Regions from separate parts of the Nocardioides segetis genome, predicted to be linked through region 2. Evidence: riboswitches for the same ligand, from Rfam matches in the RefSeq annotation. Region 2 holds a riboswitch; the other holds the start of a gene.

Region 1 (14,727 bases), on a different contig from region 2:
CAGGAAGGACAGCGAGGCGAGGTCGACGAGGGCGAGCGCGAACGCGACCGGCACCTGGGCGAGGACGACGCCGAGGATGTTCGGCAGGGTGTGCCGCACGCAGATCCGCAGCCCGCCCATGCCCTGCAGCTCGAGGGCCTCCACATAGGGCAGGTGCCGCTGCGCGCGGGCCGCGGCCCGCGCCGTGCGGGCCACATAGGGCAGGTAGGCGACGGCCAGGGCGATCACGGCCGGGGTGAGGCCCGGCTCGAAGACGGCCACCGCCAGGACGGCGACCAGGATGCCCGGGACGGCGAAGATCACGTCGAGCACCCGCGCCAGGGTGGCGTCGAGCAGGCCGCCTCGCCAGGCGGCGCTCAGGCCGATCGGCAGTCCCACGGTGAGACTCAGGGCGACCACGAGGGCCGGCCCGCCGAGGCTGGTCCGGGCACCCCACAGCAGCCGGGACCAGATGTCCCGGCCGGTCGCGTCTGTGCCCAGCCAGTGCTCGGCGCTCGGTCCGGCGTACGGGTGCAGGAGGTCCTGCTGGTCGACGGGATAGGGCGCGACCCAGGGAGCGAGGGCGGCGAGCAGGACCAGCGCGGCCACGACCGCCAGTGCGATCCAGCCGACCGGGCCGAGGACGCCGCGCGCGTGGCCCCGGCGCGGCCGCCCGGCGGGGAGGGCGAGTGCCAGCGTCATGCGGCCCTCCTGCGCTGGCGTGGGTCGAGGCCGCGTGCGGCCAGGTCGACGAGGGTGTTGGTGACCACGAAGACCACGACGAGGAGCAGGCTGATCGCCTGCACGGTCGGGAAGTCCTGGCGATTGACGGAGCTGACCAGCAGCGAGCCGAGACCGGCGATGCCGAAGGCGTTCTCGACGACGATCGCGCCCGCGAACAGCGCCGCCACCAGCAGCCCGCCCGCGGTGACCACCGGGCCGGCGGCGTTCGGGAGGATATGCCGCGCGACGACCACCCGCGCGGGCAGACCGCGGGCCCGAGCCGTGATGACGTACTCGCGACCGCTCTCGGCGCGGACGCTGGCGCGGGTGACCCGGGCCAGCATGGCCGAGGAGACCAGGGCCAGCGAGAGGGCGGGGAGTACCAGGCCGCGCAGCCCGTCGGCGCCGTACGCCGGGAACCAGCCCAGGCCCACGGCGAAGACCGCGATCAGCAGGGTCGCCGAGACGAAGGTCGGGATCCCGGCGACGACGGCGACGACGGTCGTCAGCACGGTGTCGAGTCGGCCGGGGCGCAGACCCATCGGCACCCCGACGGCGATGCCGATCATGACGAGCAGCAGGCCGGCCAGGCCCACCAGCGCGAGCGTGGTGGGAGCGGTGGCCCCGAGTCGGGTCGCGACCGACTGGCCGCCGACGAAGGAGGTGCCGAAGTCGCCGTGCGCGACCGAGCCGAGCCAGTGCAGATAGCGGATCAGGAAGGGATCGTCGAGGCGGTACTGCTCCCGGACCGCCGCGCGCACCTCGTCGGTCGGGGTGGTGGAGCCGAAGAGCACCGACTCCGCGTCGCCCGGCGCCGCGTAGAGACTCGCGAACACGACGAAGCTGGCCGCGAGGATGCTGACGCACATCGCGCCCACGGTGCGCAGCAGCTCCCGGACGGTCACGGTGCGCCGACCGACGCCGTCCACGCGGTGCCCATGTACGCGAAGGTCAGCGGGACGCCGGTGATGCCTTCGTCGAGATAGACCGCGGCCCGCGGCGCCACGAGCGGGATCCAGGGCAGCTCCTCGGTCAGGATCGCCTGGGCGGCGATCACCAGGTCGGCCCGGGCGTCGTCGTCCGGCTCGCCGAACGCCTCGCGGAGCAGGCGGTCGACCTCCGGGTTGTCGTAGCCGCCGTAGTTCTGGCTGCCGTCCTTGTTGCCGATGAAGCCGTACATGAACGCGGGCTCCTGCACCTGCGTGTAGTTCATGGTGAGGAAGGCGTCGTAGTCGGCACGCACCGACGCGTCGGAGAAGAGCGAGTAGTACTGGGCCAGCGGCAGCGCGACGATCTCCATGTCGAGGCCCAGCTCCTTGGCGGCCTGCTGCACGACCGTCGCGGTGGTCCGGTACATTTCGATGCCGCCCGGATAGGCCAGGGTGAGGCGCTCGCCGCTCAGCCCGGCCTGGTCGACGGCTGCCCGGCCGCCTCCGGAGGCGTCCTTGCTCGCCTGCTCGATCTCCTCGTACGCCGCCCGGTAGCGCTCCTGCGCGTAGCCCCACAGCCCGGGACCGGCGACGGCGTACAGCGGGTCGGCCGCGCCCGCGAAGGCGGTCCGCACCAGTGCCTCCCGGTCGACCGCGCCGGACAGCGCCCGGCGTACCGCGGGGTCGGCCAGGGGCCCCTCGGCCAGGTCGCTGACGATGATGTCGAGGTTCTGGGGCGTGCTGCCCTCGGCGCCGAGCCACAGCTCGCCGCTGCCCGTCTCACGCAGGCTGGGGATCACCTCGGCCGGAATGTTGAACCCGCCGTCGACCGCGCCGGTGCGGATCGCGTTGGCCAGCGCCTTCGCCTCGGCCGGGAACTCGAAGCGCACCTGCTCGGCCAGCGGCTTCCGCTCGCTGTTCCAGTAGTCCGGGCTGCGCTCGAGCGTCAGCGGGCCGACCCCGTCCCAGGAGTCGAGCACGTACGGACCGGTGCAGAGCACGCCCGTCCCGGGGGTGCCGAGGTCGTCGGGGTGCGCCTCGGCGAACGCCTTGCTGATGATCGCGCCACCGAGGGTGTTCATGCCCTTGAGGAAGACGGCGTTCGGCTCGGTGAAGGTCACCTCGACCTGGTCCGTGCCGTACGGCTCGATCGTGGCGACGCCCTGGTAGAGGATCGAGTACGACGACGCGAGGGCCGGGTCGAGGTTGCGCCGGAGACTGAACAGCACGTCCTCCCGGGTCATCGGCGTGCCGTCGGAGAAGGTCACGTCGTCGCGCAGGGTGAACCGGACGGTGCGCGGGTCGACCTGCTCCCAGGCCGAGGCCAGTCCGGGGCGCGGCTCGTAGCCGGGGCCGGTGTCGAGCAGGCTCTCGCACAGGTTGGGGATCACGGTGAGCTCGGGATAGTCGGCCACCTTGATCGGGTCGAGGGTGGCGGGGCTGCGGTAGTCGCCGTACCAGGTGAAGGAGTCGACGGGGCCGGTCGCGGCCGGCGTGGTGGTCGTGTCGGTGTCGAAGGTCGCCTCGGGCCCCGAGCTGTCGGAGTCGTCGGAGCTGCAGGCGCTGAGCCCGAGTGCGACAACGGCGACGAGGGCCAGGGCCGGTCGGAGCTCGGTACGGCGGAGTGTGGGCATGACGGTCCCTCTCGGTGGGTGAGGACGGCTCAGAGCGCCGTGACGACGCTGAGCTGGAGGTGGGTGTGGCCGGCGCCGAGTCGCAGGCGGTGACGGGTGGGCTGGATGGACACGGCGTCCCAGGGGCTGTCCGCGGTGCCGGGATGCGGTGCATAGAGCGGGAAGTCGCTCGCGCTGACCTGGAGCCGCAGGCGGTGTCCGGGCCGGAACCGGTAGCCGGTCTCGCCCAGGTCGACAACGCCGCCGGCGGTGCCCTCGACCCGGCGCTGGCCGCGCACCACCAGCCGGGTGGTGCCGTCCGGGGCGACGTCGTGCAGCTTGACGAAGACGTCGGTGCTCGGGCCCGCGACGTCCAGGTCGACGACCGCGTGCACCGGGCCGGCGAGGTCCAGCGGCTCGGACAGGGGGGCGCCGGTGAAGGTGAGCACGTCCGGCCGGTCGTGGACGACGCTCTCGTCCGGGTACTCGATGAGGAAGGTGAAGGAGTCGACGACGGTCGACGGCACCGGGTCGGCCGGGTCGTGGACCCACTCCGCGTGCTCGGCCGCCCGCGGGGTGGCGTCGAGCGCACCGCCGTCGGCGGACGCGGTCGCCGCGGCGCCCTCGGCCGGGTAGAGCCGCAGCGTCGACGCGGTGACCGGCGGCCAGGAACCGGCGGTGCGGACTCCTAGATGGCCGTGCCACCAGGTGGCCCGGTCGACGGCGCCCTCGCGGCCCCGGACGTGCACGTCGAAGAAGTCCAGGGTGCGGCCCAGGTAGCGCGGCAGCATCGCCTGCAGGACCGCCGGGTCCAGGCCGTGATTGCGCTCGGGCGGGACCGGCGCGTCGTCGAGGTGGAAGGAGTAGTGGTCGCACGCGTCGGCGTCGAGATAGGCGAGGTGGCGCCAGGCGGGCTGGGCCAGCTGCTCGCGGTAGTCCTGCATGGAGAGGTCGAGCAGGTTGTCGAACCAGCCCACCCGGTGCAGGACCGGCACCGGCCGGGCGGCGAAGGGGGGCCGGGCCGCCAGCTCGGGCGTCGCCGGGCCGCCGGAGAGCACCCGGTCGAGGATCTGCGAACGGGCGCCGATCGCCGAGAAGGCGGACTCGAAGAGGTCGCGCAGCGGCCGCACGGTCCAGTCGACCTCGTAGTCGTAGGCGGCGTTGTCCACCCAATGGTGCGCGAAGTAGTTGGCTTGGTAGAGGCTGGTCGCCCGCTGCTGGGGTGCGCCGCCGCCCCAGGACCCGATGGCCATCCCGGTCACCCGCGGCGCGATCGCCCGCAGCGCGGGATGTCCACCGGCGACGCCGGCCCACTGCGTGTAGCCGTGGTACGAGTCGCCGACCATGCCGACCGTGCCGTCCGACCAGGCTTGGGCCGTGACCCACCCGAGGGTGTCGAAGGTGTCCGCGACCTCGTTGCGGAACGGGTAGGTCTCGCCCTCGGAACGGAACTTGCCCCGCACGTCCTGGACGACCAGGACATAGCCCCGGTCGAGGTAGTGCGGCGCGATCTGCTCGATGGCCATCCACGCGCTGTTCTTGTCGTACGGCAGCCGACAGACCACGGCGGGATGGCGACCGGGACGGTCGGGCAGGTAGACGTCGGTGGCGAGCCGGACGCCGTCGCGGGTGCGGACGAGGTGCTGCTCGGCGACGTCGCTCAGCGGTGCCGGCTCGATCCGGGTGAAGGGCAGGGACATGCGGGATGCTCCGGTTCTGTCAGAGGTTGCGCTGGTAGTCGTCGGCGAGGTCGTCCTCGAGGAGGGCGGCCGTGAGTCCGTCGATGCCGATATGGGCGGCGGCGATGACGCCGCCGCTGGGCAGGAGGTCGGCGAGCTCCTGGCGGCCGCTCTCCCACAGCCCGCCGCGGAGGTTGGCCTTGCCGCAGTGCAGGTAGGCCTGCTCGACCTCGATCACGGTGGCCAGCGACGGGACCCGGCCGCGGGCCTCGAGCATCGGCATCAGCTCCGGGTCGTCGCTCGGGTAGGCGCGGCCGTTGACGCGGAGCGTCTCGGCGTACCCGGGGACGAGGAAGAGCATGCCGACGGCCGGCTCGTGGCAGATGTTGGTGAAGGACTCGGCGAGCTGGTTGCCGGGGCGGTCCGGCAGGACCAGGGTCCGCTCGTCGAGGACCCGCACGAAACCGGGGTCGTCGCCGCGCGGCGAGCAGTCGGCCAGGCCGTCGGGACCGACCGTCGCCAGGACGCAGTACGGCGAGTGCGCGACGAAGAGCTGGCAGTAGGGATCGAGGTGGTCGAGCACCTTGGCCTCGATGGCCGGGTCCGGGTGGCCGACCAGCTCGCGGACCCGGGCGAGGTCGACGCGGCGGGGGCGGGTGTGCACGGTCATCAGAGCTCCAGCTCCAGGTGTGCGGTGAGGGCGCGGGAGACGCAGGCCGCCATCACCCGCGGCGCCTCCTGGGAGGCCAGGCCGACGTGGTCGCGGTGGTCGGGCTCGCCGGCGCGCACCACGACCTCGCAGGTGCCGCAGAGGCCCTCGCGGCAGGAGCCGACCACAGGGAGGCCGGCGGCGGACAGCACGTCGAGGAGCGAGCGGTCGGCGTCGACGTGCAGGTCCAGGCCGCTGCGCACGCACCGGACGTCGAAGGGCTGTCCCGGCGGGGCCTCCGTGCCCGGGGCCCGGAACCGCTCGCCGTGGAAGGCGAGCTCGGCCCTCTCGGCGCAGAGCTCCTCGAGCGCGTCCATCATCGACGTCGGTCCGCACGCGTAGACCCGGGCCTCCCCATGCCGGCGCAGGTGGGCGTCGAGGTGGCCGGACAGGTCGAAGCGCCCGTCCGCGCCGGACGCCCACACCGTGCTGCGCACCGTGCTCGGCACGACGGTGGGCTCGGGCGCGTCCAGCCGGGTGAGCCGGTCGACGAACGCCATCGTGGCGCGCTCCCGGCCGACGTACGCGAGGGTCCACGGGATGCCGTCGGCCTCGGCCCGCCGGACCATCGGCAGGATCGGGGTGATCCCGATCCCGCCGGCGACGAAGGCATAGGAGTCGGCCGGGAGGAAAGGGAAGTGGTTGCGCGGCGCCGAGATCCGGACCCGCTGGCCGGGCCGCAGGAAGCGGTGCACGTAGTCCGAGCCGCCCCGGCCGCGCGGGCAGTGCCGGACCGCGATCCGGTAGCGGACGTCGACCGGGTCTCCGCACAGCGAGTACTGGCGCTCCAGGCCGGGCAGCAGCCGGATCGTGACGTGGGCGCCCGGGGTCCAGGCGGGCAGCGGCGGCCCGTCCGGCAGCGGCGCCAGCGCGACCGCGACCACGCCGTCGGCCTCCCAGCTCAGTTCGGCGACGACGACCTCCAGCTCCTCGGGCGTGCTCATGCGTACTCCCGGGCGTGCACCCGGCGGCCCGCGACGAAGGTCTCGTCGACGCCGGCCAGCGAGATCTCGTCGTGCCCACCCTGGAACGGATCGCGGTCGAGGACCACCAGGTCGGCGTCCCGGCCCGGCGCGATGCTGCCGAGCGTGTCCTCCAGGTGGTTGATCCAGCTGGAGCCCGCCGTGTAGGCGGCGAGCGCGTCGACCAGGGTGAGCCGCTGGTGCGGCGTGAGTGGCGCGCCGTCGGAGCCGCCGGGCGCCATCCTGTTGACGGCGACGTGGATGCCGAGCATCGGGTCGGCCGACGAGACCGGCCAGTCGCTGCCCGCCACCAGTGTCGCCCCGGCGGCGCGCAGCTGCTGGAACGGGTACTGGCGCTCGGTCCGCTCGGGGCCGAGGAAGGGCGCGGTGAGGTCGGACATCTGCGGGTCGAGGTGCGCCCACAGCGGCTGCATGTTCGCGGCGGCCCGCAGCGAGCGGAAGCGCGGAATGTCGTCGGGGTGGATCACCTGGATGTGGGCCAGGTGGTGGCGGTTGTCGCCCCGGTGACCTCCTGAGACCGAGGTCGGGCGGGTCGCCCGAGCCCGCTCCACCGCGTCCAGCGCCTCCCGGACGGCGCGGTCGCCGATGGTGTGGAAGTGCGCCTGGAAGCCGAGGTGGTCCACCGCGCCGACCCCGGCGGCGAGCTCCCGGGGATCCAGGTAGCTCAGCCCGCTGCCGGGCGAGGCGCCGTCGGGCGGCCCGAGATAGGGCGCCAGCATCGCCGCGGTGAAGTTCTCGCACACGCCGTCCTGCATGAACTTCACGCTGGTGGCGCGGAACCGACCCGAGCCGGTGCCCGCACGGCGCTCGAGGAGCTCCTCGACCTGGTCGACGCCCCGGGTCGGGTCCCACCACTGGGCCCCGACGACCCGGGCGACCAGGGTCCCCGCGGCCTCCGCGCGGCGGTAGATGTCGTACGTGTCGGGATAGTGCAGGTAGGCGCCGACCAGAGCGTCCTGCCAGGAGGTGATGCCGAGCTCGAGCATCCGGCGCTGCCCCAGCTCCAGGGCCCGGTCGTGGTCGGCGGCCGTCGGCGCCGGGGTGTGCCGCGCGACCAGGTCGGCGGCCGCCTCGTGCAGTGAGCCGGAGGGGGTGCCGTCGGGTTCGCGCTCGATCCGGCCGCGCGGCGGGTCCGGGGTGGTCGCGGTGACACCGGCCCGGCGCAGTGCCTCCGTGTTGACCCACGCGCCGTGCCGGTCGCGGTTGATGAGGAATGCGGGCCGGTCGGCGCAGACCCGGTCCAGCTCCTGGCGGGTCGGCGTCCCGTCGGCGAAGTGGTCCATCGACCAACCGCCACCGACGATCCACTCCTGCTCGGGATGCGCGGCGGCATACGCGGCGATGCGGTCGAGGCATTGCGTGGCATCCTCGGCGCCGACGAGGTCGCACTGCTGCAGCTCCAGGCCGGCGAACACCGGATGGGCGTGGGCGTCCACGAAGCCCGGCACCAGTAGCCGGCCGCGCAGGTCGACGACCTCTGTCCGCGGGCCGGCGAGCTCCCTCGCGGCCTGGTCTCCCACCGCCAGCACCCGCCCGCCGGCGACCGCGACCCCGTCGGTGAAGGAGCGCGCCGCATCGGCGGTGAAGACCGGGCCGCCGACGAAGACGGTGTCGGCGTGGAGCTGGGGCATCGGGGTCCTCCTGGGTCGCTGTGGAGAGGAGTACAGCGCGTCCCGGCACGCTAAGTCAATACCTTTGACTAAGAGACTGACTTGAAGGCGCCCTGCGCGCGGGACGGTCCGCGACGGGTGGCATGATGCGGCCCGTGAGCACACCGAAGGCCTCTGGCACCGCCCGGCGACGCCGGCTGCCGCGCGGCGCGCTGACCCCGGAGAGGATCGTGACCGCGAGCCTGGCCCTCCTCGACGAGCAGGGTCTCGCGGCGTTCACGATGCCCCGTCTCGGACGCACCCTCGGCGCCGACCAGACCGCGGTGTACCGGCACTTCGCCAGCAAGGACGACCTGGTGCTCGCCGTCGCCGACCGACTGCTCACCGAGGCCTTCGAGGACTTCGAGCCCGCCGTCGACGACTGGCGGGGCACGCTCGTCGACGTGTGCCAGCGGGTCCGCACCACCTACGTCAGCCATCCCGCCGCCGCCGTCCTCAGCGGCCCGCGGATCACCACCGGGTCCTCGGAGATGAAGGCCGCGGACGCTGTCGTCGGCGCCCTGCGCGCGGCCGGGATCCCCGACCGCGAGCTCGCGCTGTACTACCGCGTGATCGCCGACTTCGCGCTGCTGTGGTCCGGCGGGCTGGCCGGCTTCCGGATCCTCGACAAGAGCATCCAGGAGGCCGAGCGGACCACCTGGACGACCGCCTACGCCACGGCGCCCGACCAGTTCGGCAACCTGCACTCCATCAGCGGCGATCTCGACCGGATCGAGAGCGAGCAGGTCTTCGACACCGCCCTGGAGCTCCTGCTCGACTCCATCGCCGCGCGGGCCGCCCGCGCCCGGACCGAACGCGGCACCGCCTGAGATTTCGGGAGGCCCGCGTGCTAGCGTCCGCCTCGCCAGTCGTACTCACGAGCATCGTGGGTCAGGGAACCCGGTGAGAGTCCGGGACTGACGCGCAGCGGTGAGGGTGACGGGCGGGGCAACACGTCACTGGTGACGGACGGCGGACACTCGGCCGACCGGCACTGGGAAGGCGCTCCGTCCGGTCGATCCCGAGTCCGAAGACCTGCTGGCCGTGGACCCTCCCGGGTCCGCGTCACCCACCCAACAGGCTTCGCGCACGAGCCTCGGACTGAGAAGAGTGACCATGACGTCCCGTCGTACCCGGGTCCGCCCGACCCTGCTCGCCGTCCCCCTGACCCTCGCGCTGACCCTCGCCGGCTGTGCCGGCGCCCCCGAGCCGGAGCGCAAGAAGGCGGCCGGCGACGCCTTCCCGGCGCGAGTCTCCAGCTGCGGCTTCGAGGCCACCGTCACGGCCCCGCCGGAGCGCGCGGTGTCGATGAACCAGGGCGCGACCGAGGTGATGCTGGCGCTCGGCCTCGCCGACCGGATGGCCGGCACGGCCTACCTCGACGACGCCGTCCCCGCGAAGTGGCAGGACGCGTACGACGAGGTCCCGGTGCTGTCCGCGGAGTACCCCGACAACGAGACCCTGCTCGCGGCCGAGCCCGACTTCGTCTACGCCTCCTATCTCAGCGCCTTCGACGCGGACGCCGCCGGCCCGCGCGAGGAGCTGGCCGTGCTCGGCATCGCGTCGTACAACTCCCCGTTCGGCTGCGGCAAGGGCCACGACCGCGTGGAGATCGCCTTCGACTCCGTCTGGGACGAGATCGCGACCGTGGCCGCGGCGTTCGGCGTACCCGAGCGGGCGGCGGCGATCCAGGAGGAGCAGCAGGCCGCGCTCGACGACCTCGCCGACCGGCGACCGGGGGCCGGCCGCACCGTGTTCTGGTACGACTCCGGTGACAAGACCGCGTTCGCCGGTGCCGGCCAGGGCGGTCCCCAGCTGATCCTCGACGCGGTCGGTGCGACCAACGTGTTCGCCGACCTGGAGGGCAGCTGGGCCGACGTCAGCTGGGAGCAGGTCGTCGCGGCCGACCCCGACGTGATCGTGGTCGCCGACGCGAGCTGGTCCACCGCGGCCGACAAGATCGCGATGCTCGAGAAGGACCCGGCGCTCTCGGACCTGCGGGCCGTCCGGGCGAAGGCGTACGTCGTGCTGCCGTTCTCCGAGTCCACGCCCGGCGTCCGGCTCGCCGACGGCGCGGTGTCGGTCGGCGAGCAGCTGAGCGCGCTGGGCTGATGCTGCAGCCCAGCCGGTCGACCCGGCTCGCCCGGTCGCCCCGGTCCGCCCGGCCGGCGCGGAGCCGGCCGCGCACCGGGCTCCTGGTCGGGGTGGCGCTGGTCGCCGCCCTGGCCGTCAGCCTGGTCGTGGCCGTCGGGATCGGGTCGGTGCACGTGCCCACGGGCGACGTCGTGGACGTCGTGCTGCGCCGGCTCGGCCTGCCCGTCGACGACGTGAGCGTCGTCGACGACAAGATCGTGTGGCAGCTGCGGATGCCCCGCGTGCTCGGGGCGGCGGCGACCGGCGCGGGACTCGCGCTGGCCGGGGCGGTGCTGCAGTCACTGACCCGCAACGACCTCGCCGACCCCTACCTGCTGGGCATCTCCGGCGGCGCGACGGTCGGCGCGGTCAGCGTGATCGTGCTCGGGGTGAGCGTCGGCGGGCTGGTCGGCGGCGCCGCCCTCGGCACGGCGGCCTTCGTCGGGGCCCTGGTCGCGCTGGCGCTCGTCCTGACCCTGGCCACCGGCCGCACCGGGGACCTGCCGCCGGCCCGCACCGTGCTGGCCGGCGTGGCGATCGGGCAGATCTGCGCGGCGTACACGTCGTTCGCGGTGATGATGAGCGGCGACCACGACGCGGCGCGCCGGGTGCTCGCCTGGACGATGGGCTCGCTCGCCGGCGTGCGCTGGCACAGCGCGACGGTGCTGCTCGTCGTCGCGCTCGTCGCCCTGGTCGGGATCGTCGCGTGCGCGGCGGACCTGGACGCCTTCGCCTTCGGCGACGCCTCGGCGGCCTCGCTGGGCGTCTCGATCCGGCGTACCCGCTGGGTCCTGCTCGTCGGTACGGCGCTGCTGACCGCGTGCCTGGTCGCCTACACCGGCGCGATCGGGTTCGTCGGGCTGGTGGTGCCCCACGTCGTCCGGCTGGTCGGGGGGCCGCTGCACCGCCGGCTGCTGCCCCTGAGCGCACTGGCCGGCGCCGTGCTGATGATCTGGGCCGACACCGCGGCGCGGTCGCTGGTCGAGGGGCAGGAGATCCCCATCGGCGTGGTGACCGCCGTCCTCGGTGCCCCGCTGTTCGCCTACCTGCTGCGGCGCGAGTCGAGGGCGCGATGAGGCTCGCGGCCGAGGGACTCTCGTGGGGCGTCCGGACCCGCACGATCCTCCACGACGTGTCGGTCGCCTGCGCGCCGGGGACCGTCACCGGGCTGCTCGGCCCCAACGGCTCGGGCAAGACCACGCTGCTGCACGTGATGGCCGGGCTCCGGCGGCCCGCCTCCGGCACGGTCCTCCTGGGGGACGACGACGTGCACCGGCTGCCGGCCCGGCTCCGGGCGCAGCGGATCGCGTTCCTCGAGCAGCACGCCGCGACCGGGCTGCCGCTGACCGCGCGGCAGGTCGTCGAGCTGGGCCGGATCCCGCACCGCGGGCGCTGGCCGGCGGCGCGCGGCGAGGGCGCGGCCGAGGTCGCCGAGGCGATGCGGCAGTGCGGGGTGACCCACCTCGCCGACCGTGATTGGCAGACCCTGTCCGGAGGCGAGCGACAGCGGGTCCAGCTGGCCCGCGCCCTCACCCAGCAGCCGGCGGTCCTCATGCTCGACGAACCGACCAACCACCTCGACCTGTCCCACCAGATCGACCTGCTGGCGACGGTCCGGGCGCTGGGCCGCACGGCCCTCGCGGCGCTGCACGACCTCGACCTGGCGGCGGCGTTCTGCGACCGGCTGGTCGTCCTCCAGGCCGGCCGGGTGGTCGCCGCCGGCCCCCCGGACGAGGTGCTCACCACGGAGCTGGTCCACCGGGTCTACGGCGTCGAGGCCACGGTCGGGCGCCACGACCGCTCCGGACGGCTGCACGTCGTATGGCACGACGCGAGGGCGGCCCGGTGAGTCGCGCGGTCGTCCTCGTCCCCCTGGGCGTCGACGCGGCGCGCCACGCCGAGGAGCTGCGCGAGGTGGCCGCCGCAACCGGCTCGTCGCTCGCCTTCCTCCAGGCCGGTACGCCGAGCCTGGCCGACGAGCTCGACCGGCTGGCGGCGACGGGGGCGCGCCGGATCGAGCTGGTGGGCCTCGGGCTGGGCGCGCCGACGGCCCGCTCCTGGCTGCGACGGGTCGCCGGGCACTGGCGGCGGGCCAACGCCGGCGTCGAGCTCGTCCTCACCGGCCGCGCGGTGACCGGCGAGGAGGCGCCGCTGACATCGCCGGCCTGGGAGGACGTGCCCGGCCATGCCCGGCAGGTCCTGGTCTGTCGCGGGCCCCGGTGCTCGGCCCGCGGCTCCGCGGCCACCGCGACCGCCCTCGACGCCGAGCTGCGCCGGCGCGGCCTGGGCGACGACGACGTGCTCGTCACCCAGACCGGCTGCCTGTTCCCCTGCAACCAGGCGCCGGTGCTGGTGGTCCACCCCGACGACATCTGGTACGGCGGCGTCCGGCCCGGCGTCGTACCGGACCTCGTCGACGAGCACCTGCTGGGCGGCCGGCCGCTCAGCAGTGCCCGGCTGCCGCGCCCGGGGAGCTGACCGGGGCGGGGCGCAGCTGTAACTATCTGTTCGTGTCACTACCGCACCGGTAGACCGGTAGGGCAGTCGCACGGACAGGTAGTTACAGCCTCGACCGGCCGAGGCGCTCAGCGCACGCCGGGTCCCTGCTCGGCGCGCTGGAGCAGCCGGACCACCTCGCGCGGCTCGTCGACCCAGAACCCGACCCGGTCGACCACCCGCGCACCGTCGTGGGTGGCGAGCGCGGTCGGCTCGGCGAGGGTGAGCTCGACATTGGTGCGGTTGCCCGGACCGACGAGGAGGAGCCCATCCTCCTCGTGGACCGAGCGGATCACGCCCTCGAACTCGTGCTCGGCGCCGCGGACGCGCGTGATCGCCGCCAGCGGGACGTCGACCCGGAACCGCGGGCCGTTGCGGATCGTGAGCCGGTCGGGGAGCAGGAAGTGGCGACGGACGTAGAACGAGCCGGCCATGCCGAGCATCCACAGCGCGCCCCAGAGCCCGACCACGAAGAGCGGGACCCGGACCACGTGCGCCCAGGTGGCGTCGACGGTGCGCAGCACCAGCTCCAGGGCGACCACTTCGACGACGGAGCCGAAGATCCACAGCCACATGACCGGCGCGGTCAGCCGGCTGTAGCCGAGCTGCACCGCCCCCGCCGGAGCGTCGGGGCGCCGGGCGATCCAGCGCGCCAGGTTGCGCCAGATCGCCAGCTCGACCAGGACGACGTCCTTGAGGATGCGCCAGCAGCGGTTCATGACTCGACCTCCTCCATCAGGGCGGTGAAGCGGGCGATGGTCACGTCGAGGACGGCGGTGAAGTCGGCCAGCCTCCTCGCGGAGAGGTCGCCGAAGAGCTGTCGCGCAAGGTCGTCGTAGCCGTCCTGGTTCTCCTTGATGACGGCGAGCCCCGCGGCGGTGGGCGTCACCAGGGTCGCCCGGCGGTCGCTGGGGTGCGGCTCGCGGGTGACGTGGCCGGAGGCGACCAACCCGTCCACGAGACCGGTGACGTTGCGCGGGGTCACGTCCATCGCCGCGGCGAGCTGTTGCTGGGTGGTCGGCCCGCCGAGGCCGAGCTGCCACAGCAGGTGGATCCGCGGCGCGGTCAGGCCGGACTCCTTCTCGTAGCGACCCAGGTCGCTCGAGATCAGCAGCGACAGCTGCATCAGGCGGTCGATCGCGCCGCGCGGCGTGGCCTTCTCCATATCGTGAAGTTACTACATGATTACATCACTTCACAAATGACGTGGAGCGGTGCTCGTCCTCCAACGTCTCCGATCGCGTCGACCCACCTCACACGATCGGAGGCGTTGTACCCCGACCAGGAGAGCTCGCCGGTCACGGCCGGAGCGCGGCCACCCGGACCCGGCCGCCACGGCCGGGGATCATCGTCACGTTGCGGTGGATCGGCCGCTCCGGTGCCGCGGCGTCGGCGACCAGGTCCGCCCGCCGGGCGATCTCGGCGACCACGATGCGCAGCTCCTCCATCGCCAACGCGGCGCCCAGGCAGCGTCGGGTGCCCCCACCGAACGGCAGCCACTCGTGGGCACCCGGCCGTCGGCCCAGGAAGCGCTCGGGCGCGAACCGGAACGGGTCGGGGTAGAGATCGGCGCGGTGGTGGAGCAGCAGGATGCCGACCAGCAGTCGGCTGTCGGGCGGGACGACGACGTCGCCGAGCCGCCACGGCACCCGCACCCGGCGCCCGATGAGCGGCACCACCGGCCGCACCCGCATCGACTCGGTGATGACGGCCTCGAGGTAGCCCTCGGGGTCCTCCCCCGAGCGCACCACGTCGCGCAGCCGGTCGTACGCGGCAGGCGCGCGCAGCAGCCGCTCGAAGGTCCAGGCGATGGAGTTCGCCGTCGTCTCGTGAC
Region 2 (14,727 bases):
CGTGGTGACGCAACGGGTCCGGCTCAGCCATGGGCGTGCACCGCCTCGGCGAACCGCGCGGCCAGGAGCGGGTGACCCGCCCAGTGCGTGTGGAGGTACGACGCGTGCAGGGTGTCGGACGCGAAGCCGACGTCGTCGCCGTCAATCCGCCAGGCGGGTGTGCCGGCGCCGGCCGGCGTGACCGTCGTGCGGTGGAACTCGTGCCCGGTCGCCTGCTCGCCGCGACGGGTGAGCAGGGTGTCGGCGGCCGCCGTGGCGACCGGGTAGCGCAGGGTGAGGCGCTCGGTCATCGCCGCGTCGGCGTCGAGGACGCCGGCCATCGGGACGCCGTCGAGGGTGCGGCACAGGTAGAGCAGGCCGGCGCACTCCGCGACCGTCGGCATCCCGTCGAGCACGGCCTCCCTGATCTGGTCCCGCAGCGCGGCGTTGGCGGCGAGGTCGGCGGCGTGGACCTCGGGGAAGCCGCCGCCGAGGTACAGGCCCCCGGTCCCGGTCGGCAGTGCCGGATCGTGCGCCGGGTCGAAGGTGACCACCTCGCAGCCGTGGGCGGCGAGCAGCTCGGCCGTCTCGGCGTACCGGAAGGTGAAGGCCCGGCCCGCCGCGACGGCCACCCGGCCGCGCTTCAATCTGCGCCGGGTCGGTGCGTTCTCGAGTTCAGGCTGAGCCGGGTCGGCGGACCAGGGGACCGCGTCGAGGTCCGGCGCCGAGCGGGCGATCGCCAGCACCGCGCCGAGGTCGACGTGCTCGGCGACCACCTCCGCCAGTCGCGCCACGACGGACTCCGACTCGCCACGCTCGGCGGCGGTGACCAGCCCCAGGTGCCGCGACGGCGTGGCGATCGAGGCGTCGCGCGGGATCACGCCCAGCACCGGCAGGGCGATCGACGAGCGGACCTCGTCGGCGTGACGCGCGGACCCGGCCTGGTTGAGGATCACCCCCGCCACCGCCACGGTCGGGTCCCAGGTCGCCATCCCGTGCACGACCGCGCCGATCGAGCGCGAGGAGCGGGAGATGTCCACGACGAGCACGACGGGGGTGCGGGTCAGGGCGGCGACGTGCGCGGTGGACGAGAAGCCGTTGCCGCCGATCCGGCCGTCGTACAGGCCCATCACGCCCTCGACCACCGCGACGTCGGCGGGCTCGGGGGAGCGCGCGCCGTGCAGCAGGAGGGGCGCGACGAGGGACGCGCCGACCAGGTGGGGGTCGAGATTGCGGCCCGGGCGCCCGCAGGCGAGCGCGTGGTAGCCGGGGTCGATGTAGTCGGGGCCCACCTTGTGCCCGCTGACCGCGTGCCCGGCGGCGGTCAGGGCGGCCATCAGGCCGGTGGCGACGGTCGTCTTGCCCTGCCCGGTGGCGGGCGCCGCGACGACGACGCGGGGCAGCTCAGCCACGGGCGGTCACCACTCGATGCCCTTCTGGCCCTTCTGGCCCACGTCCATCGGGTGCTTCACCTTGGTCATCTCGGTCACCAGGTCGGCCAGCTCGACCAGCTTCGGATCGGCCCGCCGCCCGGTGATCACGACGTGCTGGTGACCGGGCCGGCTCGCGAGCGTCTCCACGACGTCGTCGACGTCGACCCAGCCCCAGTTGATCGGGTAGGTGAACTCGTCGAGCAGGTACAGGTCGTGCCGCTCGGTCGCGATCCGGCGCTTGATCTCCGCCCAGCCCTCGGCGGCGTCGGCGGCGTGGTCCTCCTCGGACCCGGCCTTGCGCGACCACGACCAGCCGGAGCCCATCTTGTGCCACTCGACGGTGCCGTTCCCAGGTGGGAGCTTCTCGAAGGCGGTCTGCTCGCCGAGGCGCCACTTCGCGGACTTCACGAACTGGAACACCCCGATGTCCCAGCCCTGGTTCCAGCCGCGCAGCGCGAGCCCGAAGGCAGCGGTCGACTTCCCCTTGCCGTCCCCGGTGTGCACCATCACGAGCGGGCGGTTGCGGCGCTGGCGGGTGGTGAGCCCGTCGTTCGGTATGACGAGCGGCTGGCCCTCAGGCACGGTCGTTCTCCTTCATCTGCCAGGTGTCCTCGTGGATGGCGTCGGCGAGCGGGCGGCGGGATCGCCAGCCGTGCCGCTCGAGGTCGGGCACGGTCTCCAGGTGGGTCACGCTGCCGAGGCACAGCCAGGCCACCGGCCGCACGTCGGCGGGGATGCCCAGCAGGGTCCGGAGGAAGTCCTCGCGGTAGAACGAGACCCAGCCCAGGCCCAGGCCCTCGGCGGTCGCGGCGAGCCAGAGGTTCTGGATCGCCAGCACGGTGGAGTAGAGCCCCGCGTCGGCGATCGCGTGCCGGCCGAGCACGTGCGGTCCGCCGCGTCCCTGGCTGTGGGTCACGACGACGCCCAGCGAGGACTCGCAGATCCCCTCGACCTTGATCCGGTCGAAGGACGCGCGCCGATCGGGCGGGAGGGAGCGGGCGAAGGTGTCGCGCTCGGAGGTGACGTGGTCGCGGAAGGTCGCCCGGGTCGCCGGGTCCCGGACGACCACGAAGTCCCACGGCTGGCTCATCCCGACGCTCGGCGCGCGGTGGGCCGCACCGAGCACGCGGTGCAGGGTCTCGTCCGGGACCGGTGCGCCGGTGAACTCGGCGCGCACGTCACGGCGGCGCGCGATGACGTCGTACAGATCGCTGCTGCCGGCGGGGTGGCTCATGCGGCCCGCCGGGTCACGTCCAGCAGCGCCTCGGCGCTCACCTCGCCGATCGGCAGGTGCTCGGCCCCCAGGTGCTCGGCGAGGGTGCCCGCCAGGCCCATCCGCATCGGGCCGGACTCGCAGTCGACCACCACGCTGGCGACCCCGGCCTCCGCCAGCAGGGCGGCGGCCATCCGCGACCGGCCCACCGCATCGGCGCCGGAGGTCGCCCGGCCGTCGGTGACGACGACGAGCAGCGCGCGCCGCCGCGGATCCCGGGTGCGCTCGACGGCGAGCACGTGCGCGGCCTCCAGGAGGCCCTCGGCCAGCGGCGTCCGGCCGCCCGAGGGCAGCTCCTCCAGCCGCTGGGCCGCCGCGTCGACGGAGTGCGTCGGCGGCAGCGCCACCTCCGCCCCACTCCCGCGGAAGGTCACCAGGCCGACCTTGTCGCGGCGCTGGTAGGCGTCGAGGAGCAGGCTCAGCACGGCCGTCTTGACCTGCTCCATCCGCCGTCGCGCGGCCATCGACCCGGACGCGTCGACGCAGAAGAGCACGAGGTTCGCCTCCCGCCCCTCGCGTACGGCGACCCGGAGGTCGGCGGGCAGGAGCAGCAGCCGGCCGCCCCGGCGTCCCCGGGCGAACTGGTGGCGCGCCGCGGCCCGGATGGTCTCGGTCAGGTGGATCGCGCCGCCCGCACCGGTCGGTGGGGTGGCGCCGACCCGGCGGCCGTTGCTCGTGCGGGCGCGACTGCGGCGCCCCGCCGTACCGGCGCCGACGCCGCGCACCGACAGCAGCCGGGTGCGGTACGCCGAGCCGGTCGGCGCGACGCTGCTCGGCGCCTCTCCCGGCGCCTCCCCGGGGGCAGCGTCAGGCGTCGCGTGGGCCTGATCCCCCGGAGCGGATGACGGTGCGTCCGGCGCGGCCGCATCAGGCGCCCCCGGGTCGCCCTCCGGCGCGGGGTCGCCCGCGCCGGGGCCGTCCGCGTCGGGGCCGTCCGGGTCGGGGTCACCTTCCGGGGTGGGACCGTCCGGCTCGGGGCCCTCGGGCTCCGGTTCGGGCGACAGCTCGTCGTCGCCCAGCACCCGGTCCAGCAGGTCCTCGTCGAGTCCGGGCGCGTCGAACGGCTTGCGCCGGCGTCGATGCGGCAGGGCCAGGCGGGCGGCGACCCGGATGTCGTCGAGGCTCACCTGCGCACGACCGGCCCACGCGGCGTGGGCGACGGCGGTGCGGGCGGTGACGATGTCGGCGCGCAGGCCGTCGACATCGAACGCCGCGCAGACCTCGGCGATCTTGAGCAGCCCGGCGTCGGTGAGCCGCACCGAGCCGACCAGCGCCCGGGCGGCGTCGATCCGCGCCCGCAGTGCCGCCTCGGCATCGGCGTAGCGGGACGCGAACCCGGCCGGGTCGGCGTCGTACGCCATCCGGCGGCGGACCACCTCGGCGCGCAGCGCGGGGTCGCGCGGCGCGGCGACCTCGACGGTCAGGCCGAAGCGGTCGAGCAGCTGGGGGCGCAGCTCGCCCTCTTCGGGGTTCATCGTGCCGACCAGCACGAACCGCGCCTCGTGGGTCATCGACACGCCGTCGCGCTCCACGGTCGCGCGGCCCATGGCGGCCGCGTCGAGCAGCAGGTCGACGAGGTGGTCGTGCAGCAGGTTCACCTCGTCGACGTACAGGATGCCGCGGTGCGCCTTGGCCAGCAGGCCCGGCTCGTACTCCGCCTTGCCCTCGGCGAGGGCGCTCTCGAGGTTGATCGAGCCGGTGACCCGGTCCTCGGTGGCGCCGATCGGCAGCTCGACGAGCGGCACGGGCCGCTCCTCGACCGGAGGCAGGACCGCGGCCAGTGCCCGGACGATCGTCGACTTGGCGGTGCCCTTCTCGCCGCGCACGAGCACCCCGCCGACGTCCGGGGCGATCGTGGTCAGGATGAGGGCCAGCGCCATCGGGTCCGGCCCGTCGGGGCCGTCGGCCCCGACCACGGCGCTGAACGGGAAGTGCGGGATCGCGGTGCTGCTCATCGGAGGCGCTCCTTCCGAGCGACGCGTTCGGGGGAGTAGAGGTAGGACTCGGCCGCGGAGGCCGAGGACAGGGCCGGCCCGACGAGGATCACCGCGGCCTGGCGCAGACCGGCCTCCTCGACGAGGCCGGCGATGGTGCCGACGGTGCCGCGCAGGACCAGCTCCTCGGGCTGGGACGCCCGGGACACCACGGCGACGGGGCAGTCGTCGCCGTAGAACGGCGCGAGCTCGGTCATGAGCGCGCGGGTGCGGGTGATCGCCAGGTGCAGGACGAGGGTCGCGCCGGTCGCGGCGTACGCCGCCAGCGACTCGCCCTCCGGCATCGCGGTCGAGCGCGCCTGCGTGCGCGTGAGCACGACCGACTGCGCGACGAGGGGGACGGTGAGCTCGCGGCCGACGATCGCGGCAGCGGCGGCGTACGCCGGAACGCCGGGGGTCACGTCCCACGGCACGCCGGCGGCGTCGAGTCGCCGGGTCTGCTCGTGCAACGCCGAGTAGAGCGAAGGGTCGCCCGAGGTGAGCCGGACGACGTCCTGCCCGGCCCGGTGCGCCGCCACGATGACCGCGGTGATCCGGTCGAGGTCGAGGTCCTGGGTGTCGACCCTCCGCGCGTCCGCGCGGCAGTGGGAGAGGACCTCGGCGTCGATATAGGTGCCCGGGTGGAGCACCACGTCGGCGGCGCCCAGGAGGGCGGCCGCGCGCAGGGTGATCAGGTCGGCCGCGCCGGGGCCGGCGCCGACGAAGTGGGCGGTCACCGGGCGGCCTCCTTGGTCCAGGCCCACTGCACCACGGCGCGGGCCGGGGTCCAGCCGGTGAACCGTCCGCCCAGCGGGGTCACGTGCTCGACGGCGAGTCGGGTCAGCTCGCCGCCGTGGGTGTGGAAGGCGTCGGTGAGCAGCCGCTCGGTCTCCAGGGTCACGCCGTGCGCGACGAGCCGGCCTCCGGCGGCGAGGGCCTCGCGGCACCGGTCGAGCAGCCCGGCGGCGGTCGCGCCGCCGCCGACGAAGACCGCGTCGGGGGTGGGCAGGACGGCGAGGGCGTCGGGGGCTCGGCCGGTGACGACCTCGAGCCGGGGTACGCCGAGGCGGCGTGCGTTGCGGCCGATCCGCTCGGCGCGCTCCTCGTCGCTCTCGATGGCGACGGCCGTGGTGAGCGGGTGCGCGCGCAGCCACTCGATCGCGACCGACCCGGCGCCGGCGCCGACGTCCCACAGGAGGGCGCCGGGCCGGGGTGCCAGCCGGGCGAGGGCGCTGGCGCGGACGTCGCGCTTGGTGAGCTGACCGTCGTGCTCGAAGGCGTCGTCGGGCAGCCCGGCGGCCCAGGACGCGGCGCCGGGGCCTGCGCCGGGACCGGCGATGTCGAGCGCGAGCACGTGGAGCCGGGGCAGGTTGTCGGGCCGCTCGCCACCGGCGACGAACGAGGTCCGCGACTCGGCGGCGGAGCCGAGGTCGCCGAGGACGGTGAGGGTGGTGGCGCCGAACCCCGCATCAGCGACCAGCTGCGCCACCGCCGCCGGCGTCGTCTCGTCGGACGAGAGCACGAGCAGCCGGCGCCCGGGGGAGAGCTCGCGGCGCAGCGCGTCGACGTCGCGGCCGACCAGCGTCACCACGGCGGACTCCTCGGCCGACCAGCCCATCCGGGCGCGGGCGAGGGAGACCGAGGACACGGCGGGAACGACCTCGACGGCGTCGGCGCCGAGCATCCGCACGAGCGTCGTACCGACGCCCGAGACCAGCGGATCGCCCGACGCCAGCGCGACGACGCGTCGGCCCGCGTGCTCCGCCAACACCCCGGGCAGCGCGCCGAACGGGCGCGGCCACGGCCGACGGACCTGACCGGGAACGGCCGGGACGAGGGCGAGGTGACGCTCGCCACCGAGCAGCACCTCCGCCCCGCCCACCAGGGCGCGGGCCGTCGGCGACAGATGCCCGTCGGCGCCGATGCCGACGACCGCGATCGGGTGGCCCATCAGTCCACCCACCGCGGAGTCCAGACCGCGCCGCTCGGCTCGACGCGCGTCGACGAGGCGCCGACGAGGACGAGGCACTTCATGTCGACGCTGTCGGTGTCCAGCTCGCCGAGCGTGGTGACGGTGAGCGACTCCTCGGCGCGCCCGACATCGCGTCCCACGACCACGACGGTGTCGGGGGAGCGGTGCTCGAGGAGGATCTTCTGCATCTCGACGACCTGCTCGCGCCGCGAGCGCGACGCCGGGTTGTAGACGCCGAGCACCAGGTCGGCTTCGGCGATCGCGCGCAGGCGCCGCTCGACGACCGGCCACGGCTTGAGGCGGTCGGAGAGGCTCAGCACCGCGAAGTCGGCGCCGATCGGGGCGCCCGCCCGAGCCGCGACGGCCTGGACGGCGCTCACGCCCGGGAGGACGCGAACCGGCACGCTCGCGTGCTCGGGGTGGGCCGGGTCGGCCGCGGCCTCGAAGACGGCGGCGGCCATGCCGAAGACACCGGCGTCGCCGCCGGACACCACGGCCACCCGCTCGCCGCGCAGCGCCAGGTCGAGGGCGAGCCGGGCCCGGTCGACCTCGACGGTGTTGCCCGACGCGTGCCGCCGGAGCCCGGGGCGCTGGGGCACCCGGTGGACGTACGGCGCGTAGCCGACCACGTGCTCCACGTCCGCCAGCGCCGCGCTCGCCTCGGGGGTCAGCCAGCCGTCGGGGCCGGGGCCGAGGCCGATCACGAGGAGCTCCGAGGGTTGCGGTTTGGTCCCAAACCGCAACATTTCGGGCTCAGAACGTGCGGTCTCTGCCCAATCGGTGCGGGTCCGGCCGGCCCGCAGCCGGTCCGGGGAGACCGGCCGGGCCGAGTCGCCGGGCACCACGATCAGCGAGAAGTACGGCACCGAGTCGGCGTCGACCTCGGCGACCGGGAGCCAGCGCTCCTCGGGCTGGGAGGCGCGCTCGACGTACAGCGCTCCGTCGAGGCGGCCGGCCTGGGCGAGGGCCGATCGGACGGCCGGGAAGGTCCGGCCGAGCTTCATGATCACCGCGCCGTCGGTGTCGGCGAGCCGCCGGGCGAGCTCCGGCTCCGGCAATGTGCCGGGCAGCACGGTGAGGACGTCGCTCTGCCGCACCAGCGGCGCCGGGACGGTGGCCGTGGCGGCGGCGAAGGCCGGGACGCCGGGGACCACCTCGACGGGGAACCGGTCGCGGAACCGGTCGACGAGGTACATCGACGAGCCGTAGAACAGCGGGTCGCCCTCGGCGAGCAGGACGACGTCGCGGCCGGCGTCGAGATGTGCCGCCAGCCGGGCCTCGCAGGCGTCGTAGAAGGCGGCCAGCGCGCCGACGTAGCCGCCGGGGTGATCCGTGGTCCCCGTGGTGACCGGGTAGCGCAGCTCCTCCTCGATCGCGTCGCCCGGGATCAGGTCCGCGGCGATCCGGCGCGCGTGCGACTCCTTGCGCACGCCGGCGTGGTAGGCGATGACCGGGGCCGCGCCGATGAGCCGCTCGGCCTTGCGGGTGATCAGCTCGGGGTCGCCGGGGCCGATCCCGACGACGAGGAAGCGTCCGGGCCCGCGGCTCATTCCGCCTCCTGGGCGAGCGCGTTGACCGCCGAGGACGCCATGGCGGAGCCACCGCGGCGGCCGCGCACGGTGACGAACGGGATGTCGATGCCGTGCTCGTCGGCGAAGGCCGCGAGTGCGTCCTTGGACTCGGCGGCGCCGATGAAGCCGACCGGGCACCCGACGATCGCCGCCGGCCGCGGCGCGCCGGCGAGGATCATCTCGAGCAGGTGGAAGAGCGCGGTGGGGGCGTTGCCGATGGCGACCACCGCGCCGTCGAGAAGGGGCTCCCACAGCGAGACCGCCGCCGCCGTGCGGGTCGTCGACCAGCGCCGCGCGAGATCGGGCACGCGCTCGTCGGTGAGGAAGCAGTGCACCGGGTTGTCCGCGGGGAGCCGGCCCGCGGTGATGCCCATCGCGACCATCCGGGCGTCGCACAGGATCGGCGCACCGGCGTCGAGCGCGGCCCGGCCCGCGGAGACCAGTCGCGGGTGGACGACCAGATCCTCCACGAGGTCGGTCTGCCCGCTGCCGTGGATCATCCGGACCGCGACCTTCTCGGCCTCGGCCGGCACCCGGGACAGGTCCGCCTCGCGCCGGATCGTGGCGAACGAGTCGACGTAGATCGCCGGGCCGTCGGCGATGTAGTCGTACCGGCGCGGGGGAGCGGTGAGTGTGGTCATGCGCCTACCTCCAGGGATCCAGGCTCGGGGACGAGGACGCCGTGCCAGGGCGTCACGATCACGGTCGGGGCCGACCAGGCGTCGAGGGTCGGCCGGTCGAGGCCGTCCTCGGGTACGGCGACGTGCCGGCCGCCCGCGACCCGGCCGAAGCCGAGCGGCCCGGTGGCCACGGTGGCGCCGGGCGCGGGCGGAGCCGCGGGGGCGAGGGGGCGCGCGAGCTCCGGGACGTGCCAGGCCGCGCCCGGACCGGAGCCGCGCTCGGCGAGGAACGACCGGGCGAGCGCGACGAGCGCGGCGGGTGCGGCGTCGAGCGCGACCACCTCGCCCCAGTGCTCGCCGACGCGCAGCTGCGCCGTCGCCGCGTCGAGGGCGACCAGGCCGAGGTCCTTGTGGCGCCCGGCGAGGTCGCCGCGACCGTCGTCGAGGGTGAACAGGAACCGGCCCGGCAGCGCGGCCACCGCGTCGTCGCCCAGCAGCGCGGCGTCGAGCGCGGCGACGACGGGGCGCAGGTCGGCCCGACCGCCGGAGAGACCCGTCTGGGGCGAGGCGAGGACGTTGCGGACCCGGTCGTGGGCACGTGACGGCAGCAGACCGGTCGCCTCCAACGCGACCAGCGCGGGCGGCGCGAGCAGCCCGTCCGGGGACAGCGGCATGGCGCGCAGCTGCAGGTTGGCGCGACCCGTCACGCGGACCCGGCCGTCGCCGTACTCCTCCGCGACGGCGGCCAGCGCGCGCAGCCCCGCGAGCGGCACCTGTCCGCCCGGGACCCGGATCCGGACCAGGCCGCCGTCGTCGGCCGGCCAGGGGTGCACCACACCGGGACACCGGTCGGGGCGGCTGCGCGCGGTCTGCGCCATCGCTGGTCCTTCGAGGCCGGGGCTCCTCGCGATCGCCCCACATCGACCTCGCGACGGATGTCGCAAGGGCCAGCAGGTCTTCGGACTCGGGATCAACCGGAACGGGGCGTCTTCCCAGGCCCGTAGGCCCAGTGACTCTGATCTCCTGTGCCGATCAGTGCCCCGCCCGTCACCCACACCGCTGCGCGTCAGTCCCGGACTCTCACCGGGTTCCCTGACCGCCCCGGGACGTGCCCGGGGGAGGTCGACTGGCACCGGCACCATAGCAACCTCGGGCCTCGGCCCCCTCGGTAGCCTGGCCGCCATGCCCTCGCTCAAGGATCTCGTCGACCTGGTCCACGGCTGGTACCCGCCCGCGACCGCCGACAGCTGGGACGCCGTCGGCCTCGTCTACGGCGACCCGGAGCAGTCCGTGAAGAAGGTGCTGCTGGCCGTCGACCCGACCCCGGAGGTCGCGGAGGAGGCGGCGGACTGGAAGGCCGACCTGCTGCTCGTGCACCACCCGCTCTTCCTCAAGGGCGTCCACGGCTTCGCCGCCACGTCGCCCAAGGGCCGGACCCTGCACACGCTGGCGAAGGCCGACTGCGCGCTGCTCACCGCCCACACCAACGCCGACCAGGCCGTCGGCGGCGTGTCCGAGGCGTTCGCGATCGCCCTGGGTCTCAAGGACCTGGCGCCGATCATCCCGGCGCCGAGCGAGGCGCTCGACAAGCTCACCGTGTTCGTGCCCGCCGACGCGGCGGCCCCGGTGCGCGCGGCCGTCGGCGAGGCAGGCGCGGGCCGGATCGGCGACTACGACTACGCCTCCTTCACCAGCGCCCCCGGCGAGGGACGGTTCCGTCCGCTCGACGGCGCCAGCCCGATGATCGGCACGGTCGGCGAGCTGGAGACGGTCGACGAGGTGCGGATCGAGGTCGTCCTCCCGCGCGGGCGCCGGACCGCGGTGGTCCGCGCGATGCTGGCGGCCCACCCCTACGAGGAGCCGGCCTACGACGTCGTCGAGCTCGCCGACCCGCAGCTCGCCGGCGTCGGCACCGGGCGGGTCGGCACGGTCGAGCCGACCACGCTGAGCGGCTTCGCCGAGTCGGTGGCCGCGGCGCTTCCGCCCACCCAGCACGGGGTGCGGGTGGCCGGCGACCCCGACCGTCCGGTACGCCGGGTGGCGGTGTGCGGCGGGGCCGGTGACTTCCTGCTCGACCGGCTCGCCGGCTCCGACGCCGACGTCTACGTCACCAGCGACCTGCGGCACCACCCGGCCGCGGAGTTCCTCGAGAAGGGCGGCCCGGCGCTCGTCGACGTGGCGCACTGGGCGGCGGAGTGGACCTGGCTGCCCGTCGTCGACCAGCTGCTGCGCGGCGCCCTGGGCGACGCCGTCGAGACCCGGGTGAGCGCGATCTCCACCGATCCTTGGACAATGCGGCTGTGAGGATGCACCTGTGAACGCCGACCCCGCCGCCCAGCTCCGCCTGCTCGACCTGCAGGCCCTCGACTCCCAGGTCGACCAGCTGCGCCACCAGCGCAACAACCCGGCCGAGGCCGCGGAGATCAAGGACCTGCTCGGCAAGCGCGCCGACGTCGACGGCCGGCTGCGCGACCAGCGCATCGTGGTCGACGACCTCGCCGCCGCCCAGGTCAAGGCCGACGCCGACGTGGAGCAGGTGAAGGCGCGCCGCAGCCGCGACCGGGAGCGGATGGACTCCGGAGCGATCTCCGATCCCAAGGCACTCGAGCGGATGCAGCACGAGCTGGAGTCCCTCGAGCGTCGCATCTCGACCCTGGAGGACGAGGAGCTCGAGGTCATGGAGCAGCTCGAGGAGGCGCAGTCGGCGCTCGCCGAGCTCACCGCCGCGATCGACGAGCTCGACAGCCGTCTCGGCACGCTCACCAGCGCCCGCGACGAGAAGATCGCCGCCCTCGACGCCGAGATCGGCTCCGTCTCCGGGGGCCGCGAGGCGATGGTCGCCGACATCCCCGCGGACCTGCTCGCGCTCTACGAGAAGCTGCGCGCGAGCAAGGGGGGCGTGGGGGTCGGGGCCCTGCGGGCCCGCCAGTGCGGCGGCTGCCAGCTCACCCTCGACGCCGGCGAGCTGGCGGCGATCCGCGCCACGCCGGCCGAGACCGTGCTGCGCCACGAGGAGTGCCAGCGGATCCTGGTCCGCACCCCCGAGAGCGGCCTGTGACCGAGCCCCGTCACCCCCGCGTCGTCGTCGAGGCCGACGGCGGCTCGCGGGGCAACCCCGGGCCGGCGGCCTACGGCGCCGTGCTCCGCGACGCGGCGACAGGGGCGGTGCTCGCCGAGGACGCGCGCACGCTCGGCATCGCGACCAACAACGTCGCGGAGTACTCCGGGCTGATCGCCGGGCTCAAGCTGGCGGCCGACCTCGCCCCCGGCGCCCAGGTCGAGGTGCGGATGGACTCCAAGCTCGTCGTCGAGCAGATGTCCGGGCGCTGGAGGATCAAGCACGCCGACATGCGGGTGCTGGCCGCCGAGGCCGGCGCGCTGGCGCCTCCGGGGACGACCTACACCTGGGTGCCGCGCGCCGAGAACGCCGCGGCGGACCGGCTCGCCAACGAGGCCCTCGACGGCATCCGGTCCGGTGTCAGCGTCCCCGGCGACCAGGTGCCCGACGACCCCGACTCCGCGATCGAGGAGGCCGAGTCGCCCGCCGCCGGCCCCGGCCAGCCGACCACGATCGTGCTCGTGCGCCACGGCGTCACCCACCACACGACCGGCCGCCGGTTCTCCGGCGGCCTCGGTGGCGACAACCCCGCGCTGTCGGAGGAGGGACGCGCCCAGGCGGCGGAGGTGGCCGCCTGGCTCACCGAGCTGAAGGAGAGCATCGACGTCGTCGTGGCCTCGCCGGTGCGCCGTACCCGGGAGACCGCCGACATCATCGCGACGTCGCTGGGGCTGGCGGTCGAGGAGGAGCCGGCGTTCGCCGAGATGGAGTTCGGCGCGTGGGACGGGCTCAGCTTCACCGAGGTCGCCGAGCGCGACAAGGAGCGCCTCGAGGCGTGGTTCGCCGACATGGCGGCGGCACCGCCGGGCGGCGAGTCCTTCGTGGCGGTGCGCGAGCGGGTGCTGGCCGGCCTCGCCCGACTTCTCGACAACCACGCCGGGCGCACCGTCGTCCTGGTCAGCCACGTCACGCCGATCAAGACGCTGGTCGCGCACGCCCTCGACGCCCCGCTGGAGACGCTGTTCCGGATGGAGCTCGCGCCGGCGGCTGTCTCCGTCCTCGCCTTCTACCCCGACCCGCGGACCGGGGAGCGGAAGGGCTCGATGCGGTTCTTCAACACGCTCGCCCCCGGTCGGCGTACCTTGCGCGACACCGGGCGCTGGTAGCGGCTCGGATCACAGCTCGCTGACGACCACGTCGAGCTGGGTCCCGGACCTGCCCGGAGCCCCCACCTCGACGGTCCACCCGAGCCGGCGCAGCACGTCGGTCAGCGCCGTCGGCGTGCGGGGATCGGCGCCGTCCTCGAGCAGCGCCCGGACGATGCGGCCCTTGGTGGCCTTGTTGAAGTGGCTGACGACCTTGCGGACGCCGCCCTGCTCGTGCAGCACCCGCACGGTCGCGACGCGCGGCGCGAGGTCGGGGCCGGGTCTCCAGAAGCCCGCGTACATCCCGGAGCGCAGGTCCACGAGCAGGCCCCGGCCGAGGGCCTCGCCCATCACGTCCGGCAGCGCGTCGCGCCACACCGCGGCCACCGGCCCCAGGCGGGGGAGCGAGGCGTCGCCCGAGAGCCGGTACGCCGGGATCCGGTCGCCGAGACGCACCATCCCGAACAGGCTGGAGGCGACCGCGACCCGGGCGGTCGCGCGGCGCTTGGCCCCCGCCGACAGGGTGGTGACGTCGAGGGCGTCGTAGACGACGCCGGTGTAGATCCGGTCCGCCCGCGCGGTCGGTGCGGACAGCAGGCTCGCGTTGCGTTCGACCAGGTCGGCCTGCCCGGCCGACAGCCCCAGGACCTCGGCCGCCTTGGCCGGATCCTCGCGGCACAGCTCGACCAGCGCCTCCAGTACGTCGCGGCGCGCCTGGGTCAGCGCGGGGGACGACAGCGACGCGAGGTCGAGCGGCCGGCCCCGCCGGGGGACGGCCTTGCCCTCGCTCGGCGGCAACAGGATCAGCACGGCGCCAACGATAAGGTCCCTGACATGCCGAGCAATCTCGTGGTCCGGGTCAAGGCGAGCTCCCCGGAGATCCAGCAGGGGCTCCAGGCGATCGCGCGGGAGCTCGAGCTGCCCGGCGAGTTCCCGGCCGACGTGACCGCCGCGGCGGAGCGCGCCGCGGCCGCGGTGGCGCTCCCCGACCTGGACCGCACCGACCTGCCGTTCCTCACCATCGACCCCGAGGGCTCGATGGACCTCGACCAGGCCGTCCACATCGAGCGCGACGGCAGCGGCTTCGTCGTCCACTACGCGATCGCCGATGTCGCGGCGTTCGTGCGGCCCGGCGACCCCGTCGACGTCGAGGCCAACAAGCGCGGCGAGACGCTCTACGGCGCCGGCACCCGGATCCCGCTGCACCCGCCCGCGCTCTCCGAGGACGCCGCCTCGCTGCTGCCCGATCAGGTGCGCCCGGCGCTGCTCTGGACGATCCGACTCGACGGTGCGGGCGCGATGACCGACGTGCGCGTCGAACGGGCCCGGGTCCGCTCGACCGCACGCTGGTCCTATGTCGACGCCCAGCGGGCGCTCGACGACGGCACCGCCGGCGACGTGCTCGTGCTGCTCCGCGAGGTCGGCCGGCTGCGCGAGCAGCAGGAGGTCGCCCGCGGCGGCATCTCGCTGCCGCTGCCCGAGCAGGAGGTCGACGAGACCGACGGCAGCTTCCAGCTGGTGTTCCGCGAGCAGCTGCCCGTCGAGCTCTGGAACGCCCAGATCTCGCTGCTGACCGGCATGGGCGCGGCGTCGTTGATGGTCGGCGCGCAGGTCGGGATGCTGCGGACGCTGCCGCCGGCCGACCCCCGCGACGTCGCCCGGCTGCGCCGGGTGGCCAAGGGTCTGCGCATCTCCTGGCCGCC

What was found. Region 2 has a riboswitch for cobalamin ahead of ACPZVR_RS15090 (ferredoxin-like domain-containing protein). Riboswitches for the same ligand answer to the same signal wherever they lie in the genome.
Region 1: it holds a riboswitch for cobalamin, as region 2 does, so the genes downstream of both, ACPZVR_RS21655 (ABC transporter substrate-binding protein) here and ACPZVR_RS15090 (ferredoxin-like domain-containing protein) in region 2, are expected to answer to the same signal.

Annotation. Positions count from the first base shown of each region.
Region 1 is NZ_JBNINR010000017.1:29,020-43,746, forward strand. It holds gene ACPZVR_RS21615 (ABC transporter permease) at 1-681, opposite strand, end outside; gene ACPZVR_RS21620 (ABC transporter permease) at 678-1,631, opposite strand; gene ACPZVR_RS21625 (ABC transporter substrate-binding protein) at 1,604-3,265, opposite strand; gene ACPZVR_RS21630 (CocE/NonD family hydrolase) at 3,295-4,944, opposite strand; gene ACPZVR_RS21635 (MSMEG_1061 family FMN-dependent PPOX-type flavoprotein) at 4,964-5,593, opposite strand; gene ACPZVR_RS21640 (PDR/VanB family oxidoreductase) at 5,593-6,576, opposite strand; gene ACPZVR_RS21645 (amidohydrolase) at 6,573-8,246, opposite strand; gene ACPZVR_RS21650 (TetR/AcrR family transcriptional regulator) at 8,381-9,094, shown strand; cobalamin riboswitch at 9,114-9,321, shown strand; gene ACPZVR_RS21655 (ABC transporter substrate-binding protein) at 9,381-10,376, shown strand; gene ACPZVR_RS21660 (iron chelate uptake ABC transporter family permease subunit) at 10,376-11,473, shown strand; gene ACPZVR_RS21665 (ABC transporter ATP-binding protein) at 11,470-12,246, shown strand; gene ACPZVR_RS21670 ((2Fe-2S) ferredoxin domain-containing protein) at 12,243-12,875, shown strand; gene ACPZVR_RS21675 (hypothetical protein) at 12,983-13,612, opposite strand; gene ACPZVR_RS21680 (MarR family winged helix-turn-helix transcriptional regulator) at 13,609-14,058, opposite strand; gene ACPZVR_RS21685 (cytochrome P450) at 14,192-14,727, opposite strand, start outside.
Region 2 is NZ_JBNINR010000007.1:139,203-153,929, reverse strand. It holds gene cobC (Rv2231c family histidinol phosphate aminotransferase CobC) at 1-31, opposite strand, end outside; gene ACPZVR_RS15130 (cobyrinic acid a,c-diamide synthase CobB) at 24-1,391, opposite strand; gene cobO (cob(I)yrinic acid a,c-diamide adenosyltransferase) at 1,398-1,994, opposite strand; gene bluB (5,6-dimethylbenzimidazole synthase) at 1,987-2,646, opposite strand; gene ACPZVR_RS15115 (VWA domain-containing protein) at 2,643-4,640, opposite strand; gene ACPZVR_RS15110 (cobalt-precorrin-4/precorrin-4 C(11)-methyltransferase) at 4,637-5,395, opposite strand; gene cbiE (precorrin-6y C5,15-methyltransferase (decarboxylating) subunit CbiE) at 5,392-6,609, opposite strand; gene cobJ (precorrin-3B C(17)-methyltransferase) at 6,609-8,180, opposite strand; gene ACPZVR_RS15095 (precorrin-8X methylmutase) at 8,177-8,842, opposite strand; gene ACPZVR_RS15090 (ferredoxin-like domain-containing protein) at 8,839-9,699, opposite strand; cobalamin riboswitch at 9,754-9,967, opposite strand; gene ACPZVR_RS15085 (Nif3-like dinuclear metal center hexameric protein) at 10,004-11,125, shown strand; gene ACPZVR_RS15080 (zinc ribbon domain-containing protein) at 11,136-11,879, shown strand; gene ACPZVR_RS15075 (bifunctional RNase H/acid phosphatase) at 11,876-13,045, shown strand; gene yaaA (peroxide stress protein YaaA) at 13,055-13,834, opposite strand; gene ACPZVR_RS15065 (RNB domain-containing ribonuclease) at 13,859-14,727, shown strand, end outside.